DNA from 3 places in the Petrocella sp. genome. Region 1 is predicted to be linked to each of the others. Evidence: predicted binding sites of a transcription regulator. Region 1 holds the regulator's gene; each other region holds the start of a gene.
The links. The regulator NrdR, encoded in region 1, represses ribonucleotide reductase genes. The targets are predictions, from matches to a motif close to CACAANATNTTGTG.
Positions count from the first base shown of each region.

Region 2: AC6F8J_RS11195 (ribonucleoside triphosphate reductase) is a predicted target of NrdR. The motif match lies at 1,472-1,485, and genes of this name have one in related genera.
Region 3: nrdJ (ribonucleoside-triphosphate reductase, adenosylcobalamin-dependent) is a predicted target of NrdR. The motif match lies at 1,962-1,975, and genes of this name have one in related genera.

Region 1 covers NZ_JCBCDA010000030.1:56,052-60,349, reverse strand. Annotated here, with positions in the region: gene AC6F8J_RS03690 (FtsQ-type POTRA domain-containing protein) at 1-492, shown strand, start outside; gene ftsZ (cell division protein FtsZ) at 625-1,815, shown strand; gene nrdR (transcriptional regulator NrdR) at 2,013-2,468, shown strand; gene AC6F8J_RS03675 (YifB family Mg chelatase-like AAA ATPase) at 2,604-4,139, shown strand; gene dprA (DNA-processing protein DprA) at 4,147-4,298, shown strand, end outside.
Region 2 covers NZ_JCBCDA010000102.1:115,251-119,548, forward strand. Annotated here, with positions in the region: gene AC6F8J_RS11185 (tetratricopeptide repeat protein) at 1-126, shown strand, start outside; gene hflX (GTPase HflX) at 143-1,411, shown strand; gene AC6F8J_RS11195 (ribonucleoside triphosphate reductase) at 1,606-4,002, shown strand; partial or broken gene AC6F8J_RS11200 (thymidylate synthase) at 4,018-4,298, shown strand, end outside.
Region 3 covers NZ_JCBCDA010000102.1:41,581-45,878, forward strand. Annotated here, with positions in the region: gene nrdJ (ribonucleoside-triphosphate reductase, adenosylcobalamin-dependent) at 1-1,945, opposite strand, end outside; gene AC6F8J_RS10900 (S1-like domain-containing RNA-binding protein) at 2,230-3,081, shown strand; gene argS (arginine--tRNA ligase) at 3,622-4,298, opposite strand, start outside.

The DNA.
Region 1 (4,298 bases):
TATATAAAAGAGGTAGATATTCAGTATAATGGGTATGATAAATTGCACATTATTGTAACTGAAAAAGAGGTGATTAATTACATTAAGTACCAAGACCAATTTCTTGCGTTAGATAAAAACGGGATTATCATCGCTTATCAAAAAAAGCAGAAGTCAGGTATTCCGGTTGTAGAAGGGCTTTATATCAAAAGTGCCGTAGTTGGAAAAAAGCTGGATATAAAAGGAGAAGTACTAACGACACTGCTCGAACTACATCATTTGAAATCAAAGTATCAAGTGCCGGTGACACATATCGAGTTTCCCACGAATGATTTAAAAGCCTTGAACCTTTATGTAAACAATATCAAAATAGTATTGGGAGAAGCGACTCAGTTGGATATGAAGATGAGGAATGCAGGTGATGTTATGAAAAAACTTCCATCTGATTTAGCAGGAACCCTTAACTTAGAACAAGATGGTCAGCAATTCATCTTTAAAAAAAATACGGAATAAATGAAATACTTGTTGATTAATCAGATAAAAAACTATATTATAGACATAAGAAAAGTACATTACTCGTGATAATTAGCCTAGTGCTACAGATATATGAAAAATGACATGGCATAGCTGTGAGGAGGATATGAATTGTTGGAGATTAATATGAGCGATCGAAGTAATATTGCAAAAATAGTTGTAATTGGTGTAGGCGGCGGCGGAAACAATGCCGTTAATAGAATGGTAGAGGATGCGGTGACAGGTGTTGAGTTTGTTGCAGTCAATACAGATGTTCAAGCATTAAATGGATCAAGAGCGAAGAGCAAAGTGCAAATTGGAGAAAAACTAACCAGAGGATTGGGTGCAGGTGCCAAACCGGAAATCGGTCTTAAGGCAGCAGAAGAAAGTCATGATGAACTGGCACAGATTATCAAAGGCTATGACATGGTATTTATAACAGCGGGTATGGGTGGTGGAACAGGTACCGGTGCGGCCCCAGTCATCGCAAATATTGCCAAACAACAAGGTATTTTAACAGTAGGTGTGGTCACCAAACCTTTTGAATTTGAAGGCCGAGGGCGTATGCAAAATGCGGACCAAGGTATAATTGAGCTTAAGAAAAATGTGGATACCTTAATCGTTATACCAAATCAGAAGCTCTTATCTGTTGTAGATCGAAGAACGACCATGCGAGACGCATTCAAAAAGGCGGATGAAGTATTACAGCAAGGTGTACAAGGTATATCTGACTTGATTTACACACCTGGTATTATCAATTTGGACTTTGCTGACGTAGCCACTGTTATGAGCGATAAAGGTGTAGCCCATATTGGTATTGGTCGAGCAAAAGGTGATAACAAAGCAGAAGAAGCAGCACGACTTGCCATTAGCAGTCCATTACTAGAAACAACCATTGATGGTGCTAAGCATATGCTGATTAATATTAGTGGCGATTTAAACATGTCTATGTTTGATGCGAATGATGCTATTCAGTTAATACAAGAAGCAGCAGGCTACGATGCTAATGTAATTTATGGACAAAGTATTGATGAGAATCTTGAGGATGAGTTGGTGGTTACAGTAATTGCAACAGGATTTGAAACAAAGGCTGTTGATCCTTATCCAACGACGACATACAAAGAACGTATGGAATCATCCAATACAAAATACGGACAGAACAAAGAAGAAAAAAAAGAAACAGTCATAGATGGGCAACAGGAAGCTGAGAAGAAAAAACAAGATTCACAAGAAAAAGAAGTGGTGGCAAAAACAGAGAAGTACATTTCAACCGATGATCAGCCTATCGATATCCCACCATTTTTACAAAGAAGGAAAAAATAGACAGTATAATATGGTTAAGGTGTCAAAACTATATAGTTGAACTTTTGCATACAATATATAGTTATGAATGCATCAACGTAATCTATATATTGTATGTAAATTTAGTGAAACTTAGTTTTGACCCTTTAACCATAATATAAAAAAACAAAATATGGTCGATAATAGACCATGTTTTGGCTTAAAGAAGGGAATCGAGTATGAAATGTCCATATTGTGGTACTGAAAGTATCAAAGTAATTGACTCTAGACCATCAGAAGAGAATAATGCCATAAGGCGAAGACGACAATGTGAGAATTGCGAAAAAAGATTCACAACTTATGAAACCGTTGAAAGTATGCCGCTCATTATTGTAAAAAAAGACAACTCCAGAGAACCATACTCTAGAGACAAGCTCATGTCTGGTTTGGTAAGATCTTGTCACAAAAGACCGGTTGCTATGAAGAGCATCGATGCTCTGGTAGACGATATCGAGAACCAACTCTACAATGCCATGAAAAAGGAAATCGAGTCCAGCCAAGTTGGTGAAATCGTCATGGAAAGTCTCAAAACTTTAGATGAAGTTGCCTATGTAAGATTTGCCTCCATATATAGAGAGTTTAGAGACATAAACACGTTTATGGATGAACTGAAGAAAATTCTCAAAGAAAAATAAGAAAATAAATCGACCTTTAGCAAGAATGCAATCATATATAAAGAAAGCTTTTTGTCTGCTTACAGCGGACCAAAAGCTTTCTTTTTTTGAGATAATATATAAGTGTAAAACATAAAAAGACAAGGAGGAATCATGATGTACAACCATGTATTAAGCGCTGCTCTTCAAGGTGTTGAAGGGCATGTGGTTCATGTAGAGGTAGATATATCCAATGGATTTCCTAGATTTGATATTGTAGGTATGCCGGATTCGGCCGTCAAAGAATCTGTAGATCGGGTACGAACAGCCTTAAAGAACTCCGGGTTTGATTTTCCAACAGAGAGGATCACCATTAACCTGGCGCCGGCAGAGCTAAGAAAAGAGGGGGCCGGTTATGATTTATCCATTGCACTTGGCATCTTAACCTGTAAACAGAATGAATTATTAGAAGCTTGTAAAGATATGCTTATATTAGGGGAATTGTCATTAAGCGGTGAGGTCAAACCGGTAAATGGGGTTCTGCCCATGGTACATTCGGCTTTCAAATCAGGCATCACTCATTGTATGGTGCCAAATGCCAACAAAAAAGAAGCAGGCGTCATTTTAGGTATGAAAGTCATAGGTGTTGATGATCTAAAACAAGCTGTGGCTCATTTAATGGGAATGCATATTATCAAACCTACAACCGTAGATATTAAGGCCCTGTTTTGTAAAAATAAGACAACCTATCATTATGATTTTTCGGATGTCAAAGGTCAAGAAAATGTGAGAAGGGCATTAGAGGTTTCAGCGGCCGGGATGCACAACGTCATAATGATTGGGCCTCCAGGCGCCGGCAAAACTATGATGGCAAAAAGACTACCCTCTATACTGCCCGGCTTAAGCTTTGAAGAGAGCATTGACATTACCAAGATCTATAGCGTATCCGGAAAAATTAAAGAAGGAGAATCTTTAATCGTCAAACGACCTTTTAGATCACCTCATCATACCATATCTAATGCAGCACTGATTGGCGGTGGCGCTTTGCCAAAACCAGGGGAAATATCTTTAGCACATCAAGGTGTTCTTTTTCTGGACGAGTTACCGGAATTTCAAAAAAACGTAATTGAAGTTCTTAGACAACCAATAGAAGAAGGCGAAGTAACTATATCAAGAGTGAATAGAACGGTAGATTTTCCAGCAAAATTCATGATGGTATGTTCAATGAACCCATGTCCTTGTGGTTATTATCCGGATGTTGAAAAATGTAGCTGTACGCCTTTGCAGATCAAAAAATATCTGAGCAAAATAAGTGGTCCTCTATTGGACCGTATTGATTTACATGTGGAGGCCTCTACAATAGATTTTGAGGCATTAAGTAACCATGACCTATCTGAGAGTTCGGAAAACATCATGAAAAGGGTTCTAAGGTCTCAGAGCATCCAAGAAGAACGTCATAAGCACCTAGGCATCATATATAATGCTCATTTAGGCGCATCAGATATCGACAAAATATGTAATTTGGATCAAGAAAGTAAGAAAATGGTCAAATTTGCCTTTGAGAAAATGGGTTTAAGTGCAAGAGCTTACCACCGAATCCTTAAAGTATCAAGAACCATAGCAGATTTGGAAGCATCCGATATCATCAGAGAAAATCATGTAGCAGAAGCCATACAATACAGAACATTAGATAGAAAATATTGGAATAGGTAGGTGTCTTATGAATCATAGAAAATATTGGTTATGGATAACAAGAATTCCCGGCATCGGGTATAAGAAAATAAAGATTTTACTTAATACATTTAAAACACCATACACGCTGTATTATGCCAAGTCAGAAGCAATAACCCTTTGTATGCAACATCCTGTATT
Region 2 (4,298 bases), on a different contig from region 1:
AAGGCCTTAACTTATATAGAAATGCAAGCATTTACAGAAGCTGAAAAAATGCTGAATCAAGTCTTATCTATAAGTCCGGATCATAAAGCGGCTAAGGAAGCTCTAAATAATATAGAAGTCGATTAGAAAGTTGGTGCACCAAGTGGAAGAACAGATCAAGAATGAAATAGTAGAAAAAGCCATATTAATTGCTATCTGTCCCCAAAATAAGGAAAAAGAAGTGGACAGCGCTATTGATGAATTAGAAGAACTTGCAAAAACAGCGGGTGCAAGCACCTTGGTCAAAGTCATACAAAATAGAGATAAACCTCATCCGGCCACTTACTTCGGAAAAGGCAAAGTGGAAGAGTTAAAAGAGATGATTGATCAATATGAAATTACCACAGTTATCTGTGATGATGAGTTGTCACCGGCACAGTTAAAAAACCTTGGCGAGGCTCTAGAGGTTAAGATCGTAGATCGTCCTATATTGATTATGGATATCTTTGCAAGACATGCTCATACCAAAGAAGGTATATTGCAGGTTGAGATGGCTCAGATGCGATACCGTCTATCTAGGTTGTCTGGTCTGGGTAAAAGTCTATCCAGATTAGGTGGAGGTATTGGTACTAGAGGACCTGGAGAAAAAAAACTAGAGACGGACAAACGTCATATTAGACGACGTATTGATGTATTGAAAGAGGAACTGGAAAAAATCCATTCCAGTAGACACCTATTAAGAGAAGGACGAGCCAAACAAGGCAAACCAATTATTGCTATTGTCGGATACACCAATGCAGGCAAATCAACCCTATTGAACCAATTGACCGATGCTGGTGTCTTACAAGAGGATATGCTATTTGCAACACTTGACCCCACTACAAGAAATATGGTCCTACCGGAAGGGAAAGAAGTCCTATTGGTGGATACGGTTGGCTTTATCAGAAAATTGCCCCATCATATTGTAGAAGCTTTTAAGTCGACCTTAGAAGAAGTGGTCTATGCAGATGTTTTAATTCATATGGTGGACGCAAGCAATCCGGACGCAAATAAGCATATACAGGTTGTCCATGAAACCTTACAAGAGCTTAAAACAGAGAAAACACCCATGTTGACCCTGCTCAACAAATGTGATAGAGACAACGTAGATGAAGACCTATGGGATGAAAAGGCATTTGCCAATATTCGCGTTTCAGCCCTAACCGGTGAGGGTATCCGTAAAGTACTGGAAGCTTTGGAACAACATCTATTACAGGGACAGCGACTCATGAAAATTATTGTACCTTATCATCAAGGTCAGATTCTTCAAAAGCTTAGGACATATGGTCAGATTCTTGAAGAGTCTTACGTCAATGAAGGGACCTATGTTGAAGTGTATATTGAAGAGGCCTATATTAATAAATATGAATTGGGTACTATGATTATTGGTTAAGGTGACAAAACTATATAGTCAAACTTAGGTTTGACCCTTTAACCATTGTGAATAAGTAAATACTATATATAGTAGGTATACAACTAATTACCTACTGTATATAGTATTTTTTCGTTGACCATCTTCTTGCACTGTGGTATGATTTTATATGTTGAGGCAGCTGTTTTGTGTTTGAAGTTTGGGAGGTATGTCAAATGTATGAAGTGGTCAAACGAGATGGGGAAATAACAGGTTTTGATTTAAATAAGATTAAGGATGCGATTACCAAGGCCTTTATCGCCACGAAGAAGGTTTTTAATGATGACATATTGAATATGTTGGTGCTTAGAGTGACATCAGATTTTGAGTCAAAAATAGTAAATGGGCAAATAAGTGTTGAAGCCATACAAGACAGTGTGGAAAAAATTCTAGAAGAATCTGGCTATACAGAAGTGGCCAAAGCTTATATATTATATCGCAAGCAAAGAGAGAAAATCAGAAATATCAAATCCACCATATTGGATTACAAAGAAATTGTAAATAGCTATGTAAAAGAAGAAGACTGGCGTGTAAAAGAGAACTCGACGGTCACCTATTCCGTTGGTGGATTGATTCTACATAATTCAGGAGCCATAACGGCAAACTATTGGTTATCAGAGGCATATGATGAAGCCATAGCTAATGCCCATAGGAATGGGGACATGCATATTCATGATCTCTCTATGCTGACGGGCTATTGTGCCGGTTGGTCCTTGAAGCAATTGATTGAAGAAGGCCTAGGTGGCATCCCCGGAAAGATATCTTCAGCACCGGCCAGACATCTGATTACTCTATGTAATCAGATGGTTAATTTTCTAGGTATTATGCAAAACGAATGGGCAGGTGCTCAAGCTTTTTCTTCCTTTGACACCTACCTAGCGCCTTTCGTAAAAGTCGATAATCTAAGTTATAAGGAAGCTAAACAAGCCATACAGTCCTTTGTTTTTGGTGTTAATATACCCAGTCGTTGGGGTACCCAATCTCCTTTTTCTAATATTACAATAGACTGGAAAGTACCGGATGATTTGGCAAGTCTACCGGCCATTGTTGGTGGCAAAGCTATGGATTTTTCTTACGGAGACTGTCAAGCAGAGATGGATATGATTAACAAGGCTTTTATAGAAGTTATGCTTGAAGGGGATGCCAACGGACGCGGCTTTCAATACCCTATACCTACTTATTCCATAACCAAAGCATTTGATTTTGGAGATCATGAGAATAACAAACTTTTGTTTGAAATGACAGCAAAATATGGAACACCTTATTTTTCCAATTACCTTAACAGTGATATGGAACCCAGTGACATTAGGAGCATGTGCTGTCGGTTAAGACTGGATTTACGGGAGCTTAGGAAAAAACAAGGTGGATACTTTGGTTCAGGTGAAAGCACCGGTTCAATCGGCGTGGTTACCATTAACTTACCAAGAATCGGCTACTTAGCTGAAGATGAGCAAGATTTTTTTGAACGTCTGGACAACATTATGGATCTTGCAGCCAGGTCCTTGAAGATTAAAAAAGAGGTTATCACGCGCCTTCTCAATGAAGGCCTATACCCTTATACGAAAAGATATTTGGGTCATTTTTCAAGCCATTTTTCCACCATTGGCATTATTGGTATGAATGAGGCTACCCTTAATGCCAAATGGATTGGCAAGAATCTAATCAATGAAAAAGCCAGAGCATTTGCCCTTAAGGTATTGGATCATATGCGTGACCGTTTATCTGATTATCAAGAAGCCTATGGCGATTTGTACAATCTTGAGGCAACACCGGCAGAATCAACCACTTACCGACTGGCTAAGATGGATAAAGTGAAATACACAGATATTATTTCAGCAGGGAAGAATATGGGGGTACCCTATTATACCAATAGTACCCATTTGCCTGTGGATCATACAGTGGATATATTTGATGCTTTAGACCTTCAAGATGCCTTCCAAGGCAAATACACATCAGGTACCGTTTTTCACGGGTTCTTAGGTGAGAAGCTCTCCGGTTGGCAAGAAGCAGCCAAATTGGTCAAAACCATAGCTGAGAATTATAAATTGCCTTATTACACCTTGTCCCCCACATACTCCATATGCAAAAATCATGGTTACTTAAGTGGTGAAGTACATCAATGCCCTGAATGTAGCCATAGAACAGAAGTATATTCGCGTATAACCGGTTACTATCGTCCACTACAACATTGGAATGATGGCAAAAGCCAGGAGTATAAAGAACGTAGAGAGTACGTTGTAGAAGATGGTATTAAGGCGTCGGCTGAAGACGTAGTCATAGAAAAGGCCTTGGAGGCAAGGATAGAGGTTGAAGAAAAGTCCGGCAGTGACTCTCAAAATCAAAAAGTATTGCTTTTTACGACGAAAACTTGCCCCAGTTGTCAGGTGGCAAAAGTCTATCTAGGTAAAAAACATAGTTACAGGATTGTAGATGCAGAAGAAGAACTTAGCTTAGTAGAACGGTTCAAAGTCATGACAGCGCCAACCTTGGTTGTCTTATCAGAAGATAGTTATGATACATATTCAGGATTAGCCAGTATTAGAAGGTTCACAACCAGTTGCGTGACGACTTAAATTAAGGAGCAGATGATGAGTTTAGCAGATCAAATTTTTATAAATATGTGCAAAGAGATACTGGAAAACGGTACATCCTCAGAAGGACAGACGGTAAGACCTAGATGGGAAGATGGGAGCATGGCCCACACCATTAAGAAATTTGGTGTGGTCAATCGATATGATTTGGCCAAAGAGTTTCCGATTCTGACTTTACGACGCACCAACTTTGAAAAGGCCATTGATGAAGTCTTATGGATCTGGCAAAAGAAATCAAATAACATTCACGATTTAGGCAGTCGAATATGGGACAACTG
Region 3 (4,298 bases), on a different contig from region 1:
CTTGTCCCACTTCAGGGAAGATAGGATAATCCAATTCCTCACACACTTTAACCAATGGATCAGATGCATTGATTCGAACCCGCCTAACATAATAAGGAGAGTGAGAATAATGTACACCACTGGATACAGTAGGTAATTGACTTAAAGTACCTTCAGGCTTGACAGTTGTCACAAGTAGTGGTGGATTTTCACCAATATCGCCGGCGTATTCTTGGGCAGCTTCTATAGCAACGGATCTAAGGTCACGCAATAGTTTTGCCTGTGCCTTTTGATCATAAGCAAGGGCATTGACCATGTCTTGCCATCCAGTCAAAGAACAACCAAGAAGTTTATCACGGTCTTGAATATAATTCCAATCAGGGATTTCTAGTTCTACACATGTCATTCTGTACCCAGCTCTTGCAGATAAGCGTTGAGCTTCCATAAGACCATCATAATCTAAAGTATTGTCCTCATTTACATAGGCAAAAACATTAATCGTTGTTAAATTACACAAGCCATTAGAATCAAGAAGTATTTCACCACAAGGGTTGACACCGTTCATATTTGATCGACGCTTTGCACCGGCGACCTCATTAACCCAACCCGGTTCGCCGGAGTATCGCATTTGTTCGATTTGCCAGTGAAGTTGCTCTCTTGTTGGTTTGCTTTGATAGTAGATGGAGTTATTGCTCATCTGTCTATGAATAATATCATGATCTACAATCCATTGACCATCAATTTGTTTATAAAGTGCATTTTTAGCTTCAATACATTCTTTGTCATCTGAGTCTACAAGTACAATCTCAGCAGTTCTCCGAACGCCACCGACAACCACATTCTCACCTATGATATTTGCAATATCCAAACAGTCTATAGGTAATAGCCTTACAAATGTATCTCCAAGTACAACACCACGTCGTCTTATCACATTGGTGATTTTTGTAAACATATTTTTAAGGCTGGTGTGGCCGCTTGCTGTCCCGCCAAAAGTCTTTAGAAGTTCGCCTTTTGGACGAACATGGTTATAATTGATGATTACGGTGTTGATTCTACGGTACTCATTGGAATAAAGAATCTTAATAAAGAAATCCAAAGATTGTACCCAACCTTCTTTACTATCGCCAATAATGATCTTAACCGTATTATTATGGGAAAAATCAAGGCTCGTGCTGTCTTCACGTAACTGTTTTGGAACGGGTGTATAATCCTCATGAATGACTTCAAAGTCCGTTCTAAGTTTGGGTAACCTTGCAACGTCGGATTTAAGAACTCGGACACCGACCCCAGAACCAACCATCAATAAGTAAAACAAGTCTTTATAAGCACTATAATTATTGATGACGGTAAAAGCACAATTGAAATTAGCCATTGGATAGTGCTTGGCAACATCCGTACCACCAACCCAAAAAGTACGGCCAGATAAAAATTGTCTTAGATTAAAAATATTATCGTACAACTTTTCTGCTTCGCGCTTAGTTGTTGGTACCAAGCTGCAATTATACTCTACAGATCTTCTTACAGTTTCCCACCAATATTCTCTTCTTTTTTCTTCAGGAAGCCATCGGGAGTAAGTTCTGTAATATACAAAATTACCAAGCTGTTTCATAGGGTTAGGACGATGCTTGTATCGACTTATGAACTCTTCACTAAGAAGGCGACCATCTATCCTTTTTGATCTTTGATCTCTTGTTTTGTCACGCTCATACCGGTATAAGATATATCGTTTTGCGGCATCTTTTCTTGTAGACTCCATTAAGAACTGTTCCACAAGATCTTGTACATCTTCAACGGATACAGGACTTTGCATTTTTTCTAAGCTTTCTGCTACACGTTCACTTATAGAAGCTGCTAATATTTCATCAACGCTATCTTTTGTTTCAGCCATAGAGAGCTTGATTGCAGTAGATATTTTTTCGGGAATAAAAGCCGTAACGGTACCGTTACGCTTTAATACTTTTATCATAGCTGTACACCTCATTCACAATATATAGTAGTTAATAATAAAAAGATACACTACATATTGTACCAACCTCTAATCTAACTGTCAATGGCGTTACATGAAAAAAACATAGTTTTTTGCGATTTGTAAGTTGTGACAAAAGTATTAGGGAAAAGCTTCTTAACAAGGATGTAAGGTTTATCTTGTAGAAAACCTAGATTACTGTTATATTAGGTGTATATGTAGTGGATTTTAAGTGGATACTTTAATCTAGGGATTAAAGTGATGATTAGAGGAATAGGTGAACCATGATTGAATTAGGAAAAAAACAAACAATGCACGTCGTAAAAAAGACGCCCTTAGGAATATTTGTAAATGAGAACCCCGAGGAACTTATTAATAGTATTGTACTGTCTAATCAAGAATTAGAGCGTGCTGAGGATGAAAAGATATATGAGTTAGGTGATGTAGTAGAAGTCTATTGCTATTTAGATCAGAAGAAAAAATTACAAGGTACTTTGATGCCGCCTTTATTATGCAATGGAGAAATCGGTATTTTAGAAGCAGTAGAAACCAATCATTTTGGAGCTTTTTTGTCATGGGGATATGATAAAGATATATTGATGCCCTTTAGTGAGCAGTTACGTCCAATTAAGAAAGGTTACAAGGTATTGGTAGGCATCTATGAAGACAAGTCAGGCAGGCTGTGTGCAACACAGAAGCTTAAGAAAATTCTTCGTAGTGACAGTCCTTACAAAGAAAACGACCAAGTATCAGGTATTATTTATGACATTAAGGAAGACATGGGTGCATTTGTGGCTGTGGAAGGCAAATATTACGGTCTCATTTTGTCAAATGAACTTTTGCCTAATATGAAAATCGGACAAAAGGTTGAAGGACGTATTACCAAAGTTAGAGAAGACGGAAAGTTGAATCTGACAACAGCTCAGAGAATCGATTTTCAAATGGATTCAGACTCAGAAAGACTCTATCTGAGATTATGTGATGCAGGTGGATTTCTACCCTATCATGATAAATCGGATAAGGATGTAATTAATAAAGCATTTAACATGAGTAAAGGTGCTTTTAAAAGGGCACTTGGTAGGTTGTATAAAGAGGAGAAGATTTTGATTAAGGAAGATGGTATATACAAGATATAAATATAGGTCATTCTAAAGAGTTATGATAATCCCTATGTTTAATGAATCGAGTAGGTCTCTAAGTGAAAAAACTTAGAGACCTTTTTAGATGAAGCTAGATTTTTTTGTTCCCTAATATATACTAGGTACAATGATTGTGCTAATAAGGTGGGTCCCATGAAAACCCTTCCACAGTCTGTATAATTACGGTCTCTAATTGGTGCATCCATGCACCAAAAGTCAACGGTCAGCATCCATGCTGACTCGCTCCATTACACACACTGATTCCAGGAACTTCATGGTCGATGTTGGCCTATTATGGTATTCTGGTTGCTTTAGTGCTCCGTATAGAATAAACGAAATAAATCTAATTAATGGTGCATATAGGAAATCAAATGCAATATAAAGTGTAAAGTAAAATGAAGGTGAATTAAGTAAATTAGGTTCATGTAAACCCTTATAGGAGCGAAACCGAATGAGGAAAGAAGAAGCGCTGATTAATCACAAAAAAAGACAAGCACCTAAGCGCTTGCCTTGTCTCTTGTTATTAGTAAATCATAATTACATTTTCTCAGGCACTTGGATACCAAGTAAATCAAGACACAAAAGTAAACATTTTTGTGTGATCTGAAGTAGTTTCATCCATGAACCACGCTTTGCAGGGTCTTTTTCATTAATAATATGATGAGTATGGTAGAAACCATTAACCAAGGTAGCTAAATCGTAGACATACTCACATATAATATTGGGTGCACGGTCTTTGGCAGCCAAGGTAAGTGCTATTTCCAGATTGTCGATCTTTAACATTAACAGACGCTCAACTTCACTAGAGGGCATCATAATCGTGCTAGGCTGGAATAATTCTTCTCTAAGCTTGTTCATAATATTGTTAATACGAACATATGTATAAAGGATATAAGGACCGGTCTTGCCTTCGAATGAAGAAAATTTGTCCAAATCAAAAATATAATCCTTCATACGGTAGTTAGATAGATCAGCATACTTAAGGGTTGCTAGACCGACAATTCTTGCTGTTGTTTCAATATCCACGCCTTCTTTATCATTGATTTTTTCTTTGGCATTTGCCTCGATAGAATCAATAAAATCAGCAAGTTTTAGAATGCCACCATCTCTGGTTTTAAAGGGTCGGCCATCTTTTCCATTCATAGTTCCAAAACCGATATGCTCCAAAGAAGTTTTGGAGGGTGCAATACCATGATTGGAAGCACATCTAAAAA